DNA from 4 places in the Enterobacter sp. R4-368 genome. Region 2 is predicted to be linked to each of the others. Evidence: predicted binding sites of a transcription regulator. Region 2 holds the regulator's gene; each other region holds the start of a gene.

Region 1 (5,722 bases), 1.4 Mb from region 2:
GCGATAAAGTCGCCCGTACCGGTCAGGTGATTATTAAATTCGAAAGCAGCGTCTGTTTGCGCAGTGAATTCCCCACTTGCATCGACATTCATAGTACCCGTGCCAAAGGCGTTATTACTGAATAATAAATCCTTACTGGCTGCTGCTTTCCCAGTGATATTCCACATTCCGGCATAGGTGTTTTTATTAATAAAAATGATGACATCCCCTGATACGGTAGTCATACCCGTGCCGATCATTCTATTGGTGAAGGCATAGTGTTCCATCCCGGCAATTTCCAGACCTTGCGACCGGTCGTTGGCGTCAGTATTAATTGTTATAGTATTTGATCCCAGCGCTTTCGTATGTTTAATGGTGACTAAACCGCCGCTAATTACTGTATCACCACTATAATCTGACTCTAAACCGAGCGTGGTATGCCCCGACTGATATTCAACACCACCCTCACCCAATATTTGCATATTAAAAACATAGCCGTCATCATTCGACTGCGTAGAGAAATTATTATTAAAAATAACTTTATTATCGCCGCCCCCACTCATAATAATGCGACTTGCCCGAATGTGATTTAGTTCATCCGTTAATGCATCGCCAATATAAAGGGTGTTATTTGCTCCAGATACGCTGCTAAGGTTAATATTTTCTCCCACTTCCACCCAGGCATTATGACCGAGTACCGTTTTCATGTTATTACCGGTGGCCGAGGCATTGAGATTCATATTTTCGTCGATTACCACGTGTTGCCCGGAAGAACCGCCATGTATTTGCCAGGCCGTGTCGCCGGCATGCGTACCGTTAAGGTTCATATCGCCGTTAACATGCACGTCCGCATTGCGAATTAATGCCTTTTCCGCAACCGCATTGATATCATTGAGTATTTGATTATTAGAAAGCGTTAAATCGCCGCCAACGTTGACGGTTGCGCCATCGGCAATATGTAACCCTATGCCACCGCCAGCGAGATCGGCGGTGAGATTATCGCCTACATTCAGGATCGCAGAACCGCTAACCGACAACCCACCACTCGCCGCGCCGCCACTGGGTGAAATTGACATATCATGCGCCACCGTGGTCATGCCACCAGTCTGGACATACTGGCTTGTTTCAGACTGCAGGTTGATGCTGCTGGCCACGATTACCGACTGCGCATCATAAATATTGATAGCCGTTGACGTGCCAGCACCGGCGCCTGTCACAAGATTACCGAATGTAAATGTGCCGCCGTATCCGTTTGTCAAGGCGGGGACACCACCGATCTGTGCTCCGCCGAACTGAATCTGCGACTGCCCCTTCACAAGCAGATCGCCTGCGCCATTAAGCGAACCGCCATGTAACCATAAATAAGCGTTGTCCATCTCTACTGCATACGGACCTGCGCCGTTTGTGACATTCACGGTGCCAGCCCCGGCGGTAATTTCCAGACCGCTATTCGAAGTGAAGTTAAGGCCATCATTAATATCGTTAACCGGCTTATCGTAAAGGGTGTTTTGCGTAATATTTACGGCCATTGCATAAGGAATGCCCGTAAAAAAAAGGAGTATTGGAAAGGTAAGTCTCACTGCGCAGGAAAGGCGCGTAAGCGGGGTTTTCATATTCGGCACGCTATTTAGTGGGTAGTGCGCCATGCCGGGTTGCGAGGTTACAGAGAATTGCGGTACTAACTTACCTGAATTAGGTTTCCCCATCCTTTCCATATAGAACTTCCTTATATTTAAAAATAAGCGTTCCTGTAATCTATTCCGGTCAAATACGGGCAGAGTGCCCTACAGCTAATGCGAACGCACCACGACACCAACTGAACAATTCGTAACAGTCGTGGAAGATAAATTAATGGAACAGATAAAATAAAACGCTATTACATCGAAAAATAACGCCCGAAAGTTAAAATATTAAATATATCCAATTTACTGTTACCGCTAAGACCACAAGATGTTTATCAGTTAAGTAAACGCTTAATAACACTTCCACTAAAACGTCGACATTAATCCTCACGCAAGTGTTATCTTAACAGCAAATTGATGAACCGCTACCAGGCAAGAGCATTTTTTACTTGCCGTTTATTGCATTCAATGAATTGAGAAATATTAACAAGTTGCCTGTTATTTTTCTGTTAATTAATAAAATTAAAAATCCGAAAATAAATGCAGCCTCAGCGCAAGCCCGAAAATATAGACATGGCGGAAAGACGGAATAAGGGATTGTAAAGTGAACCGGTGCGGTGATATCACCCGGCACACATGCCGGGTGACAGGCGACATTAAAGCGCGATCATTTCCATAACTTGTGCGCAATGGCTTGCAGTTGCTGGGCAATCTCTTGCAGGTTGGTGCCCTGCGCCTGCAGTGCCCCGGTGGAATGGCGCACAATGAGCCGCGCCGGCAGTACCGAAGAGCTGCGAGTGGCATCGCCGTGACCGCTGTCGAGTAGCCGCCGAACCGCTTCCTTACCCTGTAAATCAAGATCCAGCGAGACGGTGGTCAGCGCCGGATAAAAGAACGAGCTTTCGTAAGTGTCGTCATAACCGATGACCGATTTCTCACCGGGGATCGCCACCTGGTGCTGATGAAACGCGCTTAATACGCCCAGCGCCATCTGGTCGTTACCTACCAACACGGCGGTAAAGTTTGGCGTTTCACGCAGCATCTGTAGCGCACCGGCGTAACCACTCTGCGCGTCCCAGTTACCGTGGAAAACCATCACCGGTTTCAGTCCATAGCCGTTAAGGGTTTCGATCCAGCTTTTCAGGCGCAGCTTCGCAGAGACGGAACTCTCCGGTCCGGCCAGTAAGGCAATCTCCCGGTGCCCCAAATCGTACAGGTGTTTGACGCTGGCACGGGTTCCGTCTGCCGGGTTAAACGAAACGTTAAACACCGAACTGTAAGGATCAACATCGAGAAACAGACAGACGATATCATCGTTGTCAGACGCGATGCGCTGCGCCTGTTCGGTCTCCAGCGGCACGTTGATGATCACTTTATCGACAAGCTGTGATTTCAGTTCGTTGATAGCAGACTGGATATCATGATTGACGTTCTCATCAATCATCGAGATCAGCACCTGGTAACCATCGAGGTTGGCGTAGCGTTTTACCGCCGCGGCCACCTGCGATGGCGCGTGCAGCGCCAGCGAAGTGGTCACCAGCCCAATGGTCTGGCTCTGCTTGCCGACCAACTGTTGAGCCAGCCTGTTGGGGACGTAGCGCAATAACTCTATGGATTTCTCAACCTTGAGACGCGTGGCTTCGGATACATTGGCAGATTTGTTGAGTACCCTGGACACGGTCTGATAGGAGACACCCGCATGGCGGGCAACGTCTTCTAACGTCGCACTTTTAGACTTCATGGTCCGGTTCCTTATGTTGTTATGCGCCGATTGTAACAGGGGCCATCTAAAAAAACGCTCACCACACTTTCCCTCGTCTCTTTTTTGCCAAATAAGTATCACGCTCACAATAGCGAACATTGTGAAGGAATTCGCTACCTGTAACAAAAAACGCTGATTTATTTGCACTTAATCACACATTCGCAATCGTTAGTTTGCCTGTTTTTACATTTAGGCATTTTATGACAGCGTTTATGTGAACGTAATACAAAACAATAAGAGGAATGATATGAACACTACGCTACGCACTCTCACACTTGCGTTAGCCGCTGCGCTGACTTCACCATCTATCCTGGCCGCCTCATCGGTGCCTATCGACTTTCACGGTTACCTGCGCGGCGGCGTAGGCGTGTCGGGCGATGGCGGACAGGTGGAGTGGCAGAAAAACAAACTCGGCCGCCTCGGTAACGAATCCGACACCTACGGGGAAGTGGAACTGGGCTCGGAAGTGTATAAGAAAGACGAAGTGAGCTTTTACCTCGATACCATGGTGAGCATGGTTTCCGACGGCTCCAACGATAACGAAACCACCATTGGCGATGATGCCCAATTCGGTTTGCGCCAGTTAAATCTGCAAATCAAAGGACTTATCCCTAACGATCCCAACGCGGTGATCTGGGGCGGTAAACGTTACTACCAGCGCCACGATCTGCACATTATCGATACCAAATACTGGAACATTTCCGGTTCCGGCGCAGGCGTTGAAAACTACACCTTAGGCCCGGGCGCAGTATCCGTGGCGTGGATCCGTGGCGACGCCAACGATGTCGATTACCGCGTGGATAACGATAACGATGTCAACATCAACTACATCGACCTGCGTTACGCGGGCTGGAAACCGTGGTCAGGCGCGTGGACCGAGTTCGGCGTTGATTACGCCATGCCAAACCCGACCAAAAAACAGAAACAATATGGCGGCCTGTATGAAGCCGATGATGGCGTGATGGTAACCGGTGAAATCAGCCAGGATATGTTTGGCGGTTACAACAAGCTGGTGCTGCAATACGCTAACAAAGGGCTGGCGCAGAACATGGTGTCGCAGGGCGGCGGCTGGTACGACATGTGGCATTACGTTAATGACGCCAGCGGCTATCGCGTGATTAACACCGGCCTGATTCCGATTACCGATAAGTTCTCGCTGAACCACGTGCTGACATACGGCTCGGCCAATGACATCACCGAATACACCGACAAAACACGTCTGGTTTCGCTGGTTGGCCGCGCCCAGTATCAGCTCACCAATTATGTACGCCTGATTGGTGAAGTCGGCGGCTTCTACCAGAAAGATGATTATAAAAACGGTACTCACTACAAACAGAGCGGCGAAAAATATACTTTTGCTGTCGGTCTGGCGGATGGCCCAGAATTTATGTCTCGTCCTGAATTACGCCTTTTCGCCTCCTATTTAAATGATTCGGAAGACGGGAAATCATTTGAAGATGGAACGAAAAATAATACCTGGAACTTCGGTGTTCAGGTTGAGGCCTGGTGGTAATACGCTTCATCCTGCACGTTATCGCTTTGTTGGTTAAATTTGTTTGCTCTGGCGATTTATTTTAATAAGCCAACACCGGGAAACTATTACGCCGCAATAGGATAACGCACTATGTTGTCTGTATTAACGAGTAACATCATTATTTATTTTATCTCCGCAAACTGAGCAAAGTTGCCACTGTTTTATTTTGGGATACCCATGCAGGTATCCCTTTTTTTATCTATTAGCGAGAGGAGAAATGTTCATCAAGCAATTTACGTAGCGCGTCAGACTGTTTGCCAAAAATAGCATGAACTTCTTGCCCAAGAATAATCACCCCCAGCGCCCCTTCATTTTGTAGCGCCTGAGAATCGACAATAGCCAGATCGTTTACCGAGACGCGCAAACGGGTTAAGCAGGCATCCACATGCGCAATATTCCGCGCGCCACCAAAGGCTTGCGCCAGCCTCTGGATTTTCTGCAATTCCCCCTCACTAATCGGCGTTGTTGCCGCATTTTTCGCTTCAGAGAAGTAGTGCAGGAAGGATTTAAGGCTCACCATAATAGTCTCCTGATAATCAGCAGATAAAAAAACGCCTGCCCGAATGGGCAGGCGCGGAAGGTTCACTTATGCGTTACGGCGAATAACCCGGCAATCCCAGGGAGCCAGCGACATCGCGCCGCTGACCGACGAACCGGATAAACAATCCTGATAACCGTCAGGCAGCGTTATCACCTGCTGCTGGGCGCTAAAGTTCTGAATAAAGACAAACGTGCTTTCGCCATCCGTACGCGCCGTGGCAACGACGCCCGGCGGCAAATCGTGTTGTAACGCGCGCGGCAACTTCAACTCCTCAATAATGTTGG
Region 2 (5,722 bases):
GCGGCGAAACAGCGCGGCTGGCTTGGCGTGGTAATGCATTTTCGCGGCTGTAGCGGCATCCCGAATCGTCTGAACCGGATTTATCACTCGGGCGAAACCGAAGATGGCACCTGGTTCTTGCACTGGTTACATCAGGAATTCGGACCCGCGCCAACCGCAGCGGTGGGTTATTCGCTCGGCGGGAACATGCTCGGTTGTTTGCTGGCAAAAGCCGATGACGACTTGCCCGTCGATGCAGCGGTAATTGTCTCTGCTCCGTTGGTGCTGGAAGCCTGCAGTTATCATATGGATAAGGGATTTTCCCGTGTTTATCAGCGCTATTTGTTGAATTTGCTGAAAGCGAACGCCGCGCGCAAATTACGCGCTTATCCTGGTTCGCTGCCAACCACCTTGCCGGCGCTGCGTAAGCTGCGCCGTATTCGCGAGTTCGACGATCTGATCACCGCGAAAATCCACGGTTTTGCCGACGCGCTGGATTATTATCGCCGCTGTAGCGCGATGCCGGTTTTGCCGGATATTCGTAAACCGACGCTGATTATCCACGCGAAAGATGACCCGTTTATGGATCACAATGTGATCCCGGATGCCGGACATTTGCCGGCGAATATTGAATACCAACTGACGGAACACGGCGGCCATGTCGGGTTTGTTGGCGGAACCTTGCGCCACCCGGAAATGTGGCTGGAAAAGCGTATTCCGGATTGGTTATCCGCTTACCTGGAAAGACGATGATTATTCCCTGGCAAGAGATTGATGCGCAGACGCTGGACAATCTGATTGAGAGCTTTGTCTTGCGCGAAGGCACTGATTATGGTGAACATGAGCGTTCACTTGAGCAAAAGGTCGCCGACGTTAAACGGCAGCTGCAACGCGGCGAAGCCGTACTGGTGTGGTCGGAACTGCACGAGACGGTCAATATCATGCCGCGCGGGCAGTTCCACGACTGAACAGGTACATGGCGGCTGGCTATACTGAAATAATCGTTTATTCAGGGAGTTGCTATGTCCGCCAAACATCCGGTTATCGCCGTTACAGGCTCCAGCGGCGCGGGAACCACCACCACCAGCCTCGCCTTTCGTAAGATCTTCGCCCAGCTCAATATGCACGCGGCAGAAGTGGAAGGGGACAGCTTCCATCGCTATACCCGCCCGGAAATGGATATGGCTATCCGTAAGGCCCGCGATCTTGGGCGGCATATCAGCTATTTTGGCCCGGAAGCCAATGATTTTGGCCTGCTGGAACAGACGTTTATCGAATATGGCCAAACCGGCAAAGGCCAGGCGCGCAAATACCTGCATACCTACGATGAAGCCGTTCCCTGGAACCAGGTACCGGGCACGTTTACGCCGTGGCAACCGCTGCCGGAACCGACCGATGTGCTGTTTTATGAAGGTCTGCACGGCGGCGTGGTGACGCCGCAAAACGATGTCGCGCGTCATGTGGATTTGCTGGTGGGCGTGGTGCCGATCGTCAACCTAGAATGGATTCAAAAACTTGTCCGCGATACCAGCGAGCGCGGGCATTCGCGGGAAGCGGTAATGGATTCTGTCGTGCGTTCGATGGAAGATTACATCAATTTTATTACGCCGCAGTTTTCCCGTACGCACATTAACTTCCAGCGCGTGCCAACGGTGGATACGTCCAATCCGTTTGCCGCGAAAGGCATTCCCTCACTGGACGAGAGTTTTGTGGTGATCCATTTCCGCAATCTGGAAGGGATTGATTACCCGTGGTTGCTGGCAATGCTGCAAGGCTCGTTTATCTCGCATATGGATACGCTGGTGGTGCCTGGCGGAAAAATGGGGCTGGCGATGGAGTTGATTATGACGCCGCTGGTACAACGGCTGATGGAAGGTAAAAAGATCAAATAATGCAGAAAGCCCGGTGATGTGCTGCTTACCGGGCTTTTCGCATCAGGCTTCGATAACTTCGTAAGAGTGGGTGATGTTCACCGCTTTTTCGAGCATCAAGGCCACGGAGCAATACTTCTCCGCGGATAAATCCACCGCGCGGGAAACCGCAGCATCCTTCAGATCTTTACCGGTGACGATAAAGTGCAAATTGATGTGGGTAAACAGGCGCGGCGCTTCTTCACGGCGCTCTGAGGTCAGCTTCACTTCGCAGTCAGTCACGTCATGACGCCCTTTTTGTAAAATAGAAACCACATCAATGGCGCTGCATCCGCCCGCCGCCATCAGCACCATTTCCATCGGGCTTGGCGCTTTGTCGCCGGAGTTGCCGTCCATCAGGATTTGGTGGCCCGATGCGGACTCACCGATGAACGTTAACCCTTCAACCCATTTCACACGTGCCTGCATTTTCTTCACTCCGGAGTGGCAATTTTCTTTACAGATTACGCGTACATAACAAAACTCGCAACGGAAGGCGACCTGCGTCATGCTGAAGCGAGACACCAGGAGACAGGCGGTAAAAGCTATGCTAAAACACTCTGGATGCTACAGAGATAAATGGATGTTACGCATGTATGCATGACATCATACTTTAGAGACCGCAGATGACGCTGACGGTCCACTTCCCTGGATGCGGGAAGCTTAGATTGCAACCCCAGACGTAGGGGCTCATCCTGTGTCTGAGACAGCTTATAACAGAGGATAATCGCGCATGGTGCTTGGCAAACCACAAACAGACCCGACGCTTGAATGGTTCTTGTCTCATTGCCACATTCATAAGTACCCGTCGAAGAGCACGCTGATTCACCAGGGTGAAAAAGCGGAAACGCTGTACTACATCGTTAAAGGCTCAGTGGCAGTGCTGATCAAGGACGAAGAGGGTAAAGAGATGATCCTCTCCTACCTGAACCAGGGAGATTTTATCGGTGAACTGGGCCTGTTCGAAGAGGGTCAGGAGCGCAGTGCATGGGTACGCGCTAAAACTGCTTGTGAAGTGGCTGAAATCTCGTACAAAAAATTCCGTCAGTTAATCCAGGTTAACCCGGATATCCTGATGCGTCTTTCCTCGCAAATGGCGCGTCGCCTGCAGGTCACTTCAGAAAAAGTGGGTAACCTCGCCTTCCTGGATGTAACCGGCCGTATCGCGCAAACGCTGTTAAACCTGGCGAAACAGCCAGATGCAATGACCCATCCGGACGGCATGCAAATTAAAATTACTCGCCAGGAAATTGGTCAGATCGTCGGTTGCTCCCGTGAAACTGTGGGCCGCATTCTCAAAATGCTCGAAGATCAGAACCTGATCTCCGCCCACGGTAAAACCATCGTCGTATACGGAACGCGTTAATCTGTAAAACGGCGCAGCTTACGCGCTGCGTCGTTTTTCTTCCCTCATGTGGCGCAGGCTGATTTATCACCCCGAAATCAACTACGCACTGCGACAAACGCTGGTGTTATGTTTACCTGTGGCCATTGGTCTGGTTACTGGTCATCTGCAACAAGGTCTGCTGTTTTCCCTCGTTCCCGCCTGCTGCAACATTGCCGGGCTTGATACGCCACATAAACGTTTTTTCAAACGCCTGATCATTGGCGGAACGCTGTTTGCAGGCAGCAGCCTGGCGGTGCAGCTATTGCTGGCGAGAGATCTTCCATTGCCGCTGATCCTCACCGGGCTGACGCTGGTTTTAGGCGTAACCGCCGAAATCAGTGCACTGCACGGTCGCCTGCTCCCGGCTTCGCTCATTGCCGCCATCTTTACGCTCAGCCTCGCCGGTAACATGCCGGTATGGGAGCCGATACTTATCTATGCGCTGGGCACGCTGTGGTACGGATTGTTCAACTGGTTCTGGTTCTGGATGTGGCGCGAGCAACCGCTGCGCGAATCGCTCAGCCTGCTCTACCGGCAACTGGCAGACTACTGCGAGGCGAAATACAGCCTGCTGACGCAACACGCCGACCCAGAAAAAGCGCTGCCGCCGTTGCTCGCCCGCCAGCAAAAAGCGGTGGATATGATAAGCCAGTGCTATCAACAACTGCATATGCTGGCTGCCAATAAACACAACGATTACAAAAGGCTACTGCGGGTTTTCCAGGTAGGGATTGATTTGCAAGAGCACATTTCGGTGAGTTTGCACCAGCCGGAAGAAGTGCAAAAACTGGTGGAACAAACCCACGCCGAACAGGTGATCCGCTGGAACGCGCAAACCGTCGCCGCTCGCCTGCGCGTGCTGGCAGACGACATTCTCTATCACCGCTATCCCACGCGCTTCAACATGGATAAGCAGATTGGCGCGCTGGAAAAAATCGCCCGCCAGCACCCGGATAACCCGGTCGGGCAGTTCTGCGCCTGGCATTTTAGCCGTATCGCGCGCGTCTTGCGCACTCAGCGCCCTCTCTATGCCCGCGATCTGATGGCGGAAAAGCAGCGTCGCTTGCCCCTTTTCCCGGCGCTAAAAAGCTATTTATCACTGAAATCTGCGGCGCTGCGTAATGCCGCGCGAATCAGCGTCATGCTCAGTATCGCCAGCCTGATGGGCAGCGCCCTGCATTTACCAAAACCCTACTGGATCATGATGACGGTGATGTTTGTCACGCAAAACGGCTATGGCGCAACGCGCGTTCGCATTGTCCACCGGGCGGCGGGCACCATTGCGGGACTGGTGATTGCCGGGGCGACGCTGCACTTTCATGTTCCACTCGGTTTTACGCTGGCCGCGATGCTGATGATTACGCTGGTCAGTTATCTCATTATTCGGAAAAACTACGGCTGGGCGATGGTGGGTTTTACCATTACCGCCGTCTACACCTTGCAACTGCTGACGCTAAATGGTGAGGAGTTTATTGTCGCCCGCCTTATCGACACGTTGATTGGTTGCCTGATCGCTTTCGGCGGCATGGTCTGGCTGTGGCCGCAGTGGCAAAGTGGCTTGCTGCGCCAGAATGCGCACGATGCGCTGGAAACAGATCAGGAAGCGATTCGCCTGATCTTAAGCGATAACCCGCAGCCCACTCCGCTTGCCTGGCAGCGCATGCGCGTAAACCAGGCGCATAACGCTTTGTTTAACTCGCTAAACCAGGCGATGCAGGAACCGGGCTTCAATACGCGTTATCTGGAAGATATGAAACTGTGGGTAACGCACAGCCAGTTTATCGTTGAGCATATTAATGCAATGACGACGCTGGCACGTGAACATACGATGTTGACGCCGGAGCTGGCGCAACGTTATTTGCAATCCTGCGAAATTGCCCTGCAGCGCTGCCAGCAGCGGCTGGAGTATGACGGGCCGGGAGGATCCGGCGATGTGAATATTCTCGAAGCCCCGGAAGCATTAACGCACGGGCCAATGAGCACGCTGGAGCAGCATTTACAGCGGATTATCGGGCATCTGAACACCATGCACACCATTTCGTCGGTAGCATGGCGTCAGCGCCCGCATCATGGCATTTGGTTAAACCGCCGCCTTAACCGTTGACCACTTTCGCCACCGCATTCGCGAAGCGCTTCATCCCTTCTTCGATATCCTGCGCATCAATAATCAGCGAAGGCACAAAACGCATGACGTCCGGACCGGCGTTCAGCACCATGACGCCCGCATCGGCAGCGGCGTAGAGAAAGTCGCGCGCACGGCCTTTATATTGCGGATTCAGCTCAGCACCAATCAGCAGCCCCATGCCACGAATATCGCTAAACAGGTCAAATTTCTCGCCAATTTGCTGCAGATGTTTAACGAACAACTGACGTTTTTCATTCACGCCGCTGAGCACTTCCGCCGTATTGATAATGTCGAATGCGGTTCCGGCGACAGCGCAGGCCA
Region 3 (5,722 bases), 490 kb from region 2:
ACTGCCTTCCCACAGTTTGCGGGTAATCAAATCGGCGGAGTTTTCCAGCACGTAGGTCAGCGCAATCAGATTGGTGGCATGACAGTGCATGATCACGCGGTCTTTCCCGCCGGTGGCTTTGATGCGTTCGCAGTGCGACAAAAAGTGCGCCGGTAGCTCTGACGTCGGAACCGCTTCATGCTCCAGCCCCCAGAGAATGTGGTAACCCGCGCCGTCGCTGTCGACTTTCACTACGCCTAAATTTGCTGCCGGATCGAGCTGCACGTTACGGAAAAATTTGCCGGAGCCGGTGACGATAAACGGCGTATTAGCCAGCAGCGGCATCGGCTGGCTGAGGGCGATATAGCGTGGTTTCTGGTGAAAATCAGCGGCGAACGATGTGATGTCTGCCTCATCCAGGCGCAGCGTCAGGTTGCCGCCGTTGCGTTCATCCCAGCCTTTCAGCCAGGCGTCCGAGGTGGCTTTGATCATCCCCTGGACGAACCAGGAATCGGTAATGGTCTGCATAGTCTTCTGTTTCCCGTTTATTGCCCGGTAGCGCTGCGCTTACCGGGCTGATGAATGCGCAGCGATTAGCCACGTTTGCTTAATACGTCTTTCTCATAGGCCCGCACGCTTTCCAGCCACTGGCTACCGGCTGGCGTATCGTGGCGCTGGCAGTACATTTCCCACACCGCCTGCCACGGCAGGGATTTCTGCTCTTCGAGCAGCGCCAGGCGCGCGGTGTAATCACCGTCCGCTTCCAGTTTGCGCAGTTGTTCAACCGGCTCGAGCAGCGCCCGCAGCAGCGCTTTTTTCATGTTGCGCGTACCAATCACCCACGCGGCGATGCGGTTGATGGAGGCGTCGAAGAAGTCGAGCCCGATATGGACGCGATCGAACAGTTTGTGGCGGATAATTTCGCTGGCGATGGCCTGGGTTTCGTCATCCAGCAGCACCACATGGTCGCTGTCCCAGCGTACCGGGCGGCTGACATGCAGCAGCAGACGCGGCACATAGAGCATGGCGGCGGAGATTTTGTCGGAGATAACCTCCGTTGGGTGGAAGTGTCCGGCATCGAGGCACAGCGCGGTCTGGCGGCTGGTGGCGTAACCCATATAGAACTCGTTGGAGCCGACGGTGTAGCTCTCAGCACCGATGCCGAATAACTTACTTTCCACGGCGTCGATATGGTGCGCCGGGTTCAGTTTTTCGCTGATCACCTCATCCAGCGCATTGAGCAGGCGCTGGCGCGGCGCAAGACGGTCAACGGTGACATCTTTCATGCCGTCCGGGATCCAGATATTCATTACCGACGGTGTACCCAGTTGTTCGCCAAAATAAGCGGAAACGCGGCGGCTGGCTTTCACGTGGTCGATCCAGAACTGACGGATCTCGTCGTTAGCGTGGGAAAGCGTGAAGCCATCGGCGCTCAGCGGGTGCGAGAAGCAGGACGGGTTGAAGTCCAGCCCCAGATTGTTGGCTTTTGCCCACTGCACCCAGTTTTGGAAGTGTTCGGGTTTGATTTCATTTCGCGTGACCGGCGTTTCGGCTTCGTGATAAATCGCATGCAGGTTCAGGCGTTTCGGACCTGGGATCAGGCTCAGCGCTTGTTCCAGATCGGCGCGTAATTCCGTGGCGTTGCGCGCTTTGCCCGGATAATTGCCGGTAGCCTGAATGCCGCCGGTCAGGCTGCCTTCCGGGTTTTCGAAACCGGCAACGTCATCGCCCTGCCAGCAGTGCATGGAAACCGGCAGCCTGTCGAGCTGGCGCAGCGCCTCCTCGACATCAATCCCCACAGCGGCGAAACGCTGTTTAGCAATGTCCCAGGCTTGTTCAAGTTGAGTGGTCATGCGCAAAGCTCCTTTGTCTGTCGTTTTTGCTGAAAGCGCGCGACATAGCGGGCGATTTCATTATCAGGATTAGGGGTAAACGTAATCAGTGAGTGGTTAGCTGTGACCAGCTGGCGAAAGTCATCGACGTTGCTTAACTCATCCAGCGTCATCAGTTGCACGCCAATATTGCCCAGCGTCGAGGCTTCCACCGGCCCGGCGACCACCGGTAGCCCGCAGGCATCGGCGCAGAGCTGGTTCAGTAACTGGTTCTGGCAGCCGCCACCGACGATATGCAGGCGGGTAAACGGCTTACCACGCAGGAAAGCCAGTTCGCTCAGCACATCGGCATACAACAGCGCGAGGCTATCGAAGATGCAGCGCGCCAGTTCGGCGGCGTTTTGCGGTACGGGTTGGCCCGCTTCCCGGCAGGCGGCCTGGATTTCGGCACTCATGTTGTCCGGGTTGATAAAGCGATCGTCGTTCGGGTTAATCACGCAGCGGCAGGTAGGGAGCTGCCCGGTGAGGGCGATTAACGCCGGCAAATCGGTGATGTTTTGCTCTTTCAGCACGCGTTGCAGCAGCCACAACCCCATGATGTTTTTCAGCACCCGGTAACGGCCTTCGGCACCGCCTTCGTTGGTGATATTGGCGGCGAGCGCCTCATCGCTGGTGTGCGGGGTTTTGCTCTCAAAACCCATCAGTGACCAGGTGCCGGAAGAGAGATACGCCGCGTCGGGATTTTCCAGCGGTGCGGCGATAACCGCGCTGGCGGTATCGTGGCTGGCGACAGCGACGACCGGAATGGCATTCCCCTGCGGGCAGATCCAGTTGCCGATAACGTTGCCAGGATGGCTTGGCGTGCCAAACCAGCGAGCCGGAACGCCTGCCCAGTTCAGCAGTGATTCATCCCAGTTATCGGTGTTGATATTGACCAGTTGGGTGGTGGTGGCGTTGGTGTATTCCCAGTTGAGATTGCCGGTCAGGCGGTAGCTGAAGTAATCCGGGATCAGCAGTGCGTGGTCGGCCTGTTCGAGCAGGTGCGGTTGCTGTTCTGCCAGTGCGCGCAACTGGTACAGGGTGTTGAAGGGTAAAAACTGAATGCCGCTGCGGCGATAGATATCGGCTTTGCCGGGGTTTTGCAGCGCGCGGTGCATCACGCCATCGGTGCGATTATCGCGGTAGGCAATCGGCAGCCCGACGCGCTGGCCTTCACGATTAACCAGGATGTAATCGACGCCCCAGGTATCAATGCCGATGCTGTCTGGCTGTATGCCTTCGGCGCACACCTTATTCAGACCGAGGCGGATTTCGGCTTCCAGGCTGTCGATATCCCAGCAATCAAAGCCGTCCACTTTTTGCAGACAGTTTACAAAACGGTGCATTTCGCGAAGCGAAAGCGTGCGGTTCTGGCGGTCGTAGCGCGCCAGCATGACGCGTCCGCTGGAGGCGCCTAAATCAACCGCAACACAATGGCGAAAAGTCATGATCGGGTCCTTCTTAGAGTCATTGCGGACAGTCTAAAAAGGGTGCGGCAGTCGTACCTTCTTGCTACTGACAGTGGCGATTTCGCGCTGGCAAGAAAGCAAAGATGAACGTGAGAGAGTTCACAGTTTCCAGTAATCGCGAGGTTTTCAGCCATTGTGACCCTCACCACATTTCCCGATCTTTCCGGCCGTTTCTTGAAAAAACGGCAGGCTATGCGTAAATCGGCGTCGAAAATTTAAGGTGAGGTGGAAAACCCTTAATTACTATTTTGAGAACATTTCTCAAGACCGGGGCCATCATGACCGTACTGCATAGCGTGGATTTTTTTCCGTCAGGTAAATCACCCGTTGCCATTGAACCGCGATTGCCCCAGGCCGCGTTTCCGGAACATCATCATGATTTTCATGAAATTGTGATTGTTGAACACGGTACGGGGATTCATGTGTTCAATGGTCAGCCGTACACCATCAGCGGCGGCACGGTCTGTTTTGTGCGCGATCATGACCGCCATTTGTATGAACATACCGATAATCTCTGCTTGACCAATGTGCTGTACCGCTCGCCGGATGCGTTCCAGTTCCTTGCCGGGTTGAACCAGTTGCTGCCGCAGGAGCAGGATGGGCATTACCCGTCGCACTGGCGGGTAAGCCAGCACACGCTGGGGCAGGTGCGCGGCATCATTAGCCAGATGGAAGAGATGGGTAGTGAAGTGGCAACGCATGACATTGCCAACCGCGAGATCCTGTTTATGCAGTTGCTGGTGTTATTGCGTAAAAGCAGCCAGCAGGAAGATGCGGGCAACAGCGATGCGCGGCTGAACCAGCTTATGCTGTGGCTGGAAGATCACTTCGCGGAGGACATTTGCTGGGAGTCGCTGGCAGAACAGTTCAGCTTGTCGTTGCGTACGCTGCATCGTCAGCTTAAACAGTCCACCGGCATGACGCCGCAGCGCTATTTAAACCGCCTGCGGTTGATTAAAGCGCGCCATATGTTACGCCACAGCGACGAGAGCGTGACGGATATCGCTTTTCGCTGCGGGTTCGGCGACAGTAACCACTTTTCGACGCTGTTTCGCCGCGAGTTTGACTGGTCACCGCGCGATATCCGCCAGGGGCGCGACACGCTGCTTCAGTAACGAGAAGGTTATCACCGATTTTTAGCCGGGCTTCCGTTAATAATGTCAGGTTGTTCACGGCAGAGGTGGCGTTGTGGCTGGTGAGTTAATTCTTCGTAAAGCAGACTTTTTTCCGCGCGCCGGACAGGCGGTCGTGGTGGCCGATCGCTACCCGCAAAATGTCTTTGCTGAACATACGCATGAGTTCTGCGAACTGGTGATGGTGTGGCGCGGCAATGGGTTGCATGTGCTTAATGACCGGCCTTACCGCATTACGCGCGGCGATCTGTTTTATATCCGCGCCGAAGATTGCCACTCTTACGCCTCGGTTAATGACCTGGTGTTGCAGAACATTATCTACTGCCCGGACCGGCTGACGCTGAATCTCGACTGGGCGGCGCATATTCCGGGGCTTAACGGCGCGCCGTCCAACCCGCACTGGCGCATTGGTAGCAGCGGCATGGCGCAGGCGCGGCAGGTGATTACGCAACTGGAACATGAGAGCGCGAAGGACGATCCGCTGGCCAATCTGATGGCGGAAACCCTGTTTGCTCAACTGGTGATGACCCTAAAACGCCACCGTTTCGCCACCGATAACCTTGCCGCGACCCACAGCGAAACGCTGCTGGATAAGCTCATCACCGCGCTTTCCGGCAGCCTGAATCGCAGCTTTGTACTGGAGCATTTTTGTGAACAGGAACAGTGCAGCGAGCGGGCGCTGCGCCAGCAGTTTCGTACTCAAACCGGGATGACCATCAACCACTATTTGCGCCAGTTGCGCATTTGCCACGCCCAATTTTTGTTGCAGCACTCCGAGCAGATGATCAGTGAAATCGCCATGCAGTGTGGCTTTGAGGACAGTAACTACTTTTCGGTGGTATTTAGCCGTGAGGTAGGGATGACGCCAGGTCAGTGGCGTCATCGTAGCCGGGTTGCTGCCTGATTAGCTCGCCATGCCGAGGCCGACGATATTGGCCGCGACAATGATCACCACGCAGCCGAGACTCAGCACACTCACCGGTTGCCGTCCGGCATTCTTCCACTCTTTCAGCACCAGACCGACCAGCCCGCCGCACAGCACATAGAAGCTCATATGCAGCATCCAGCTAATGTAGTCATACTGCCCCGGAATGCTGGCGTGACCCCAGGCGTAGAAGAAGAATTGCAGATACCACATCAGGCCACCCAGTGCCGAAAGCAGGATATTGCTGATAAGCAGCCCTTTTGCCAGCGAGAAGTCGGCTTTTAGCGACAGATCTTTCACTTTTGCCAGCCGGATAAAGCAGAAGCTCAGGTTCACCAGCGCACC
Region 4 (5,722 bases), 430 kb from region 2:
TCGGCGCGACTGCATCGCGACCGCTGAAAAAGGCGCTGGCCTGTAACAGGCGGATAGCCTTTTTCCAGCGACGATCGGAAACATACGGCGCGCTCGGCAACGCATCAAGCTGCTGGCGCAACGTATAAATAAGCTCAAAGACATTATCCGGCAGTTTGACCTTGCCAATCTCCTGTTGCCAGCTGGCGTACTCTTCATCGGTGATTTGCAACTCAGCTGGCACCGGATTGTCGTTCTCATCCTGCTGGCTAATCAGCATCGAGCGGAAATTGCCCTTCTCCTGCACTTTGTCGAGCCACAGGCGAATCAACATGCGGTCATACAGCGCTTCAAGGCTGCTGTCTGCTTCGGGCAGTTCGTTTGAGGCGGCCACCAGCAGGCGCATGGGGATTTTCTCTTCGCTGGCACCATTGCGAAAACGCCGTTCGTTAATTGCGGTCAGCAGGGTGTTGAGAATGGCCGGACCTGCTTTCCAGATCTCATCCAGAAAGACAATTTCAGCTTCCGGTAAATAGCCGGTGGTTAAACGCTCATAGCGGCCTTCATCTTTCAGCGCCTGAATGGAAAGCGGGCCAAACACCTCTTCCGGTGTGGAGAAACGGGTCATCAAATATTCAAAAGCGCGGGCATGTTTGAAGGCAAACTTCAGACGGCGAGCAATCAGGCTTTTGGCAATGCCCGGCGGACCAAGAAGAAACACACTCTCACCGCTTAGTGCCGCCAGCAAACACAGGCGAATGGCGTGGCTGCGCTCGAAGAGTCCTTTTTCCAGTGCGCTGCTTAAGCGGGAAATTCTTTCTGCTAATAAATGTGAGTGAGCCATAATAGATTTGCGTCCTTTCGCCGTGTTATCCGGCTTGCAAAAGCGAGTATAGACGTTCCTGAAAGGGCTTGTAATAGACTGAAGAACGGCTTTATTTTCTTTGCGCCAGATTAATGTGGCCGCATTTAGGGGTACGATTTCGCAAATAATCGTGCATACTGTGCGCTTTTTGTGGGCCAAGGGACTAAGCACACATTGTGGCATTCAATTAAAAGATTAGTCTATGAGCACTGATAATAAGCAATCATTGCCCGCGGTTACGCTTGCGGCGATTGGGGTTGTCTACGGTGATATCGGTACCAGCCCGCTTTATACACTTCGTGAATGTTTGTCCGGTCAGTTCGGCTTTGGTGTTGAACGGGATGCTGTGTTCGGCTTTCTGTCGCTCATCTTCTGGCTGCTAATTTTCGTTGTCTCCATTAAGTACCTGACCTTTGTCATGCGGGCGGATAACGCCGGTGAAGGCGGGATCTTAACCCTCATGTCGCTGGCCGGGCGCAATACATCCGCAAGGATGACCTCGGTGCTGGTGATCATGGGACTGATTGGCGGCAGCTTCTTCTATGGCGAAGTGGTCATCACGCCCGCCATCTCGGTGATGTCGGCGATAGAGGGGCTGGAAATTATCGCGCCTTCGCTCGACGCCTGGATTGTGCCGCTGTCGATTGTGGTGTTAACCCTGCTGTTCGCGATCCAGAAACATGGTACTGGTCTTGTGGGTAAGCTGTTTGCGCCCATTATGCTGGCGTGGTTTTTGATTCTCGCGGTGCTCGGTGCACGCAGCATTATTGATAATCCTGAGGTGTTGCAGGCGCTGAACCCCGTTTGGGCGGTGAACTTCTTCCTGCAATATAAAGCTATCTCCTTTGTGGCGCTGGGCGCGGTGGTGCTGTCGATCACCGGGGTGGAAGCGCTGTATGCGGATATGGGCCACTTCGGTAAGCTGCCGATCCGCGTGGCGTGGTTTATCGTTGTGCTGCCGTCGCTGGTGCTGAACTACTTTGGCCAGGGCGCGTTGCTACTGAAAACGCCGGAAGCGATTAAAAACCCCTTCTTCCTGCTTGCGCCGGAATGGGCGCTGATCCCAATGCTGATTATCGCCACGCTGGCGACGGTGATTGCCTCGCAGGCGGTGATTTCCGGCGTGTTCTCGCTGACGCGCCAGGCCGTGCGTCTGGGGTATCTGGCACCGATGCGCATCATCCATACCTCGGAGATGGAATCCGGGCAGATCTATATCCCGTTCATTAACTGGCTGCTCTACTTTGCAGTGGTGCTGGTTATTGTCAGCTTTGAGCACTCCAGTAACCTGGCGGCGGCGTACGGTATCGCCGTAACCGGTACGATGGTGCTGACCTCCATTCTCTCCACCACGGTGGCGCGCAAAAACTGGCACTGGAACAAAGTGCTGGTGGGGCTGCTTCTGCTTTTATTCCTCTCTATCGATGTGCCGCTGTTCTCGGCGAACCTCGATAAAATCGTCTCCGGCGGTTGGTTGCCATTAACTTTGGGGCTGGTGATGTTCATGGTGATGACCACCTGGAAGAGCGAGCGTTTCCGCCTGCTGCGCCGTATGCATGAACACGGTAACTCTCTGGAGGCGATGATTGCCTCGCTGGAGAAATCACCGCCGGTGCGCGTACCGGGCACAGCGGTCTATATGTCGCGGGCATTGAACGTTATTCCGTTCGCGATGATGCATAACCTGAAGCACAACAAGGTGCTGCATGAGCGAGTGATCCTGCTGACCCTGCGTACTGAAGATGCGCCGTACGTGCACAATGTACGCCGGGTGCAGATTGAGCAATTGTCGCCGACTTTCTGGCGTGTGGTGGCGAGCTACGGCTGGCGCGAAACGCCAAATGTGGAAGAGGTGTTCCACCGTTGCGGGCTGGAAGGGCTGAACTGCCGCATGATGGAAACCTCGTTCTTTATGTCGCATGAGTCGTTAATTCTGGGCAAACGTCCCTGGTATTTGCGTCTGCGCGGTAAACTCTATCTGGTGCTGCAGCGCAACGCGCTACGCGCGCCAGACCAGTTTGAGATCCCGCCAAATAGGGTGATAGAACTGGGAACGCAGGTCGAAATTTAATGCTAATAAAACCCCTCTCTATGAGGGGTTTTTGCTATTAATTACTGTCTATTTCACTTAAAACAGGAAAGCTGTTTTTTTCATCATTTCGACAAGCGAAACGTTTCGATATCGATCACACTTCTGTAACGGCAAGATGGTTTTCTGCACATTCTTCGTACTACACTGCATCCAGCGAAACGTTTCGCTGATGGAGCATAAAAAATGAAAAAAGGTCGTGTGCTTAACGCTGATATCTCGTCAGTCATCTCTCGTCTTGGTCATACCGATTCGCTGGTGGTGTGTGATGCCGGGTTGCCGGTGCCGCGTAACACGCAACGTATTGATATGGCATTAACGCAGGGCGTGCCTTCCTTTATGCAAGTACTGGAAGTGGTGACGGCGGAAATGCAGGTTGAGTCCGCGATTATCGCCTCGGAGATTAAGCAGCATAATCCGCAGCTCCATGAAACGTTGCTCAAGCATATTGAGCAGCTGCAGCAACACCAGGGAAATAACATAGAAGTGCGGTACGTTACGCACGAGCAATTTAAAAAACACACCGCGGACAGTCATGCGGTGATTCGCAGCGGGGAGTGTTCCCCGTTTGCGAATATCATTCTCTGTGCTGGCGTGACCTTCTGAGGCCATCATGGACGCGTTACTACAACTCAAAGGCATCGACAAAGCCTTTCCCGGCGTAAAAGCCCTCTCCGGCGCGGCGCTGAATGTTTACCCAGGCCGCGTAATGGCGCTGGTGGGTGAAAACGGCGCCGGCAAATCAACGATGATGAAAGTGCTGACGGGTATCTACACCCGTGACGCCGGTTCGCTGCTGTGGTTAGGCAAAGAAACCACCTTCACCGGGCCGAAATCCTCCCAGGAAGCCGGTATTGGCATCATCCACCAGGAACTGAACCTGATCCCGCAACTCACCATTGCCGAGAACATCTTTCTCGGCCGCGAGTTTGTGAATCGCTTTGGCAAAATCGACTGGAAAAAGATGTTTGCCGAAGCTGACAAACTGCTGGCGAAGCTGAATCTGCGTTTTAAAAGCGAGCGGCTGGTCGGCGAACTGTCGATTGGCGATCAGCAGATGGTCGAAATCGCCAAAGTGATGAGCTACGAATCGCAGGTCATCATTATGGATGAGCCAACCGATGCCCTGACCGATACCGAAACCGAATCGCTGTTTCGTGTCATTCGCGAGCTGAAATCGCAGGGGCGCGGCATCGTCTATATTTCTCACCGCATGAAAGAGATCTTCGAGATTTGCGATGACGTGACCGTCTTTCGTGACGGGCAATTTATTGCCGAACGCGAAGTAGCCACGCTGACCGAAGATACGCTGATTGAAATGATGGTAGGCCGCAAACTGGAAGATCAATATCCGCGGCTGGATAAAGCGCCGGGCGAAATTCGCCTTACCGTTGATAAGCTCTGTGGGCCGGGCGTGGAAAACGTCAGTTTTACACTGCGTAAAGGCGAAATTCTTGGCGTGGCCGGATTGATGGGCGCGGGGCGCACCGAGCTGATGAAAGTGCTGTATGGCGCGCTGCCGCGCACCAGCGGTTATGTCACGCTCGACGGCCATGAAGTGATCACCCGCTCACCGCAGGACGGGCTGGCAAACGGTATTGTTTATATTTCGGAAGACCGCAAGCGCGATGGCTTAGTGCTCGGCATGTCCGTGAAAGAGAATATGTCGCTGACTGCGCTGCGTTATTTCAGCCATGCGGGCGGTACGCTGAAACACAAAGATGAGCAGCAGGCGGTAAATGATTTTATTCGTCTGTTTAATGTGAAAACGCCTTCTATGGAGCAGGCCATTGGTTTGCTCTCCGGCGGGAATCAGCAAAAAGTGGCGATTGCTCGCGGTCTGATGACGCGGCCGAAAGTGCTGATCCTCGACGAGCCGACGCGTGGTGTCGACGTTGGGGCGAAAAAAGAGATTTATCAGTTAATTAACCAGTTTAAGGCCGATGGCCTGAGCATCATTCTTGTCTCCTCTGAAATGCCGGAAGTGCTGGGCATGAGCGATCGCATAATGGTGATGCATGAAGGGCATCTCGGCGGTGAATTCACGCGCGAGCAGGCCACTCAGGAAGTGTTGATGGCTGCCGCTGTGGGCAAGCTTAATCGTGTGAATCAGGAGTAAAAAAGATGACTACCCAGGCTGTTTCTGGTCGCCGTTATTTCACCAAAGCATGGTTGATGGAACAAAAATCGTTGATTGCCCTGCTGGTGCTGATTGCGATTGTCTCGACCATGAGCCCCAACTTTTTTACCGTCAATAACCTGTTAAACATTCTGCAACAGACCTCGGTCAACGCCATTATGGCGGTCGGTATGACGCTGGTTATTTTAACCTCGGGGATCGATCTGTCCGTCGGTTCCCTGTTAGCGCTCACCGGCGCGGTCGCCGCCTCGCTGGTGGGAATGGAAGTTAACGCGCTGGTGGCGGTTGTCGGCGCGCTGGCGCTCGGTGCGGCTGTTGGCGCACTGACCGGTACGATTGTCGCGAAAGGCCGCGTGCAGGCGTTTATCGCCACGCTGGTGATGATGTTGCTGCTGCGCGGTGTGACGCTGGTTTATACCAACGGTAGCCCGGTGAATACCGGTTTTACTGATAACGCGGATGTGTTTGGCTGGTTCGGTATTGGTCGCCCGTTCGGTATTCCGACACCGGTATGGCTGATGGCGATCGTCTTTATCGCGGCGTGGTATCTGTTGCATCACACCCGTTTGGGCCGCTATATCTATGCATTAGGCGGTAACGAGGCGGCGACGCGCTTGTCCGGTATCAGCGTTGATAAAGTCAAAGTTAT

What was found. Region 2 encodes CRP, which controls carbon source genes, mostly activating them, when cyclic AMP is high. Its sites were predicted from a motif close to ATGTGANNNNNNTCACAT; they were not measured.
Region 1: H650_RS05530 (maltoporin) is a predicted target of CRP. The motif match lies at 3,503-3,520, and genes of this name have one in related genera.
Region 3: rhaS (HTH-type transcriptional activator RhaS) is a predicted target of CRP. The motif match lies at 3,453-3,470, and genes of this name have one in related genera.
Region 4: rbsD (D-ribose pyranase) is a predicted target of CRP. The motif match lies at 3,019-3,036, and genes of this name have one in related genera.

The regions. Positions count from the first base shown of each region.
Region 1 is NC_021500.1:1,184,775-1,190,496, forward strand. It holds gene H650_RS05520 (autotransporter outer membrane beta-barrel domain-containing protein) at 1-1,508, opposite strand, end outside; gene H650_RS05525 (LacI family DNA-binding transcriptional regulator) at 2,269-3,342, opposite strand; gene H650_RS05530 (maltoporin) at 3,611-4,876, shown strand; gene H650_RS05535 (PTS sugar transporter subunit IIB) at 5,100-5,417, opposite strand; gene H650_RS05540 (beta-galactosidase) at 5,484-5,722, opposite strand, start outside.
Region 2 is NC_021500.1:2,592,228-2,597,949, forward strand. It holds gene H650_RS12280 (hydrolase) at 1-732, shown strand, start outside; gene H650_RS12285 (YheU family protein) at 729-947, shown strand; gene H650_RS12290 (phosphoribulokinase) at 1,002-1,871, shown strand; gene H650_RS12295 (OsmC family protein) at 1,914-2,318, opposite strand; gene crp (cAMP-activated global transcriptional regulator CRP) at 2,623-3,255, shown strand; gene H650_RS12305 (YccS/YhfK family putative transporter) at 3,302-5,380, shown strand; gene argD (bifunctional acetylornithine/succinyldiaminopimelate transaminase) at 5,370-5,722, opposite strand, start outside.
Region 3 is NC_021500.1:3,084,735-3,090,456, forward strand. It holds gene rhaD (rhamnulose-1-phosphate aldolase) at 1-507, opposite strand, end outside; gene rhaA (L-rhamnose isomerase) at 573-1,832, opposite strand; gene rhaB (rhamnulokinase) at 1,829-3,298, opposite strand; gene rhaS (HTH-type transcriptional activator RhaS) at 3,598-4,434, shown strand; gene rhaR (HTH-type transcriptional activator RhaR) at 4,508-5,356, shown strand; gene rhaT (L-rhamnose/proton symporter RhaT) at 5,357-5,722, opposite strand, start outside.
Region 4 is NC_021500.1:3,018,573-3,024,294, forward strand. It holds gene ravA (ATPase RavA) at 1-823, opposite strand, end outside; gene kup (low affinity potassium transporter Kup) at 1,047-2,915, shown strand; gene rbsD (D-ribose pyranase) at 3,120-3,539, shown strand; gene rbsA (ribose ABC transporter ATP-binding protein RbsA) at 3,547-5,052, shown strand; gene rbsC (ribose ABC transporter permease) at 5,058-5,722, shown strand, end outside.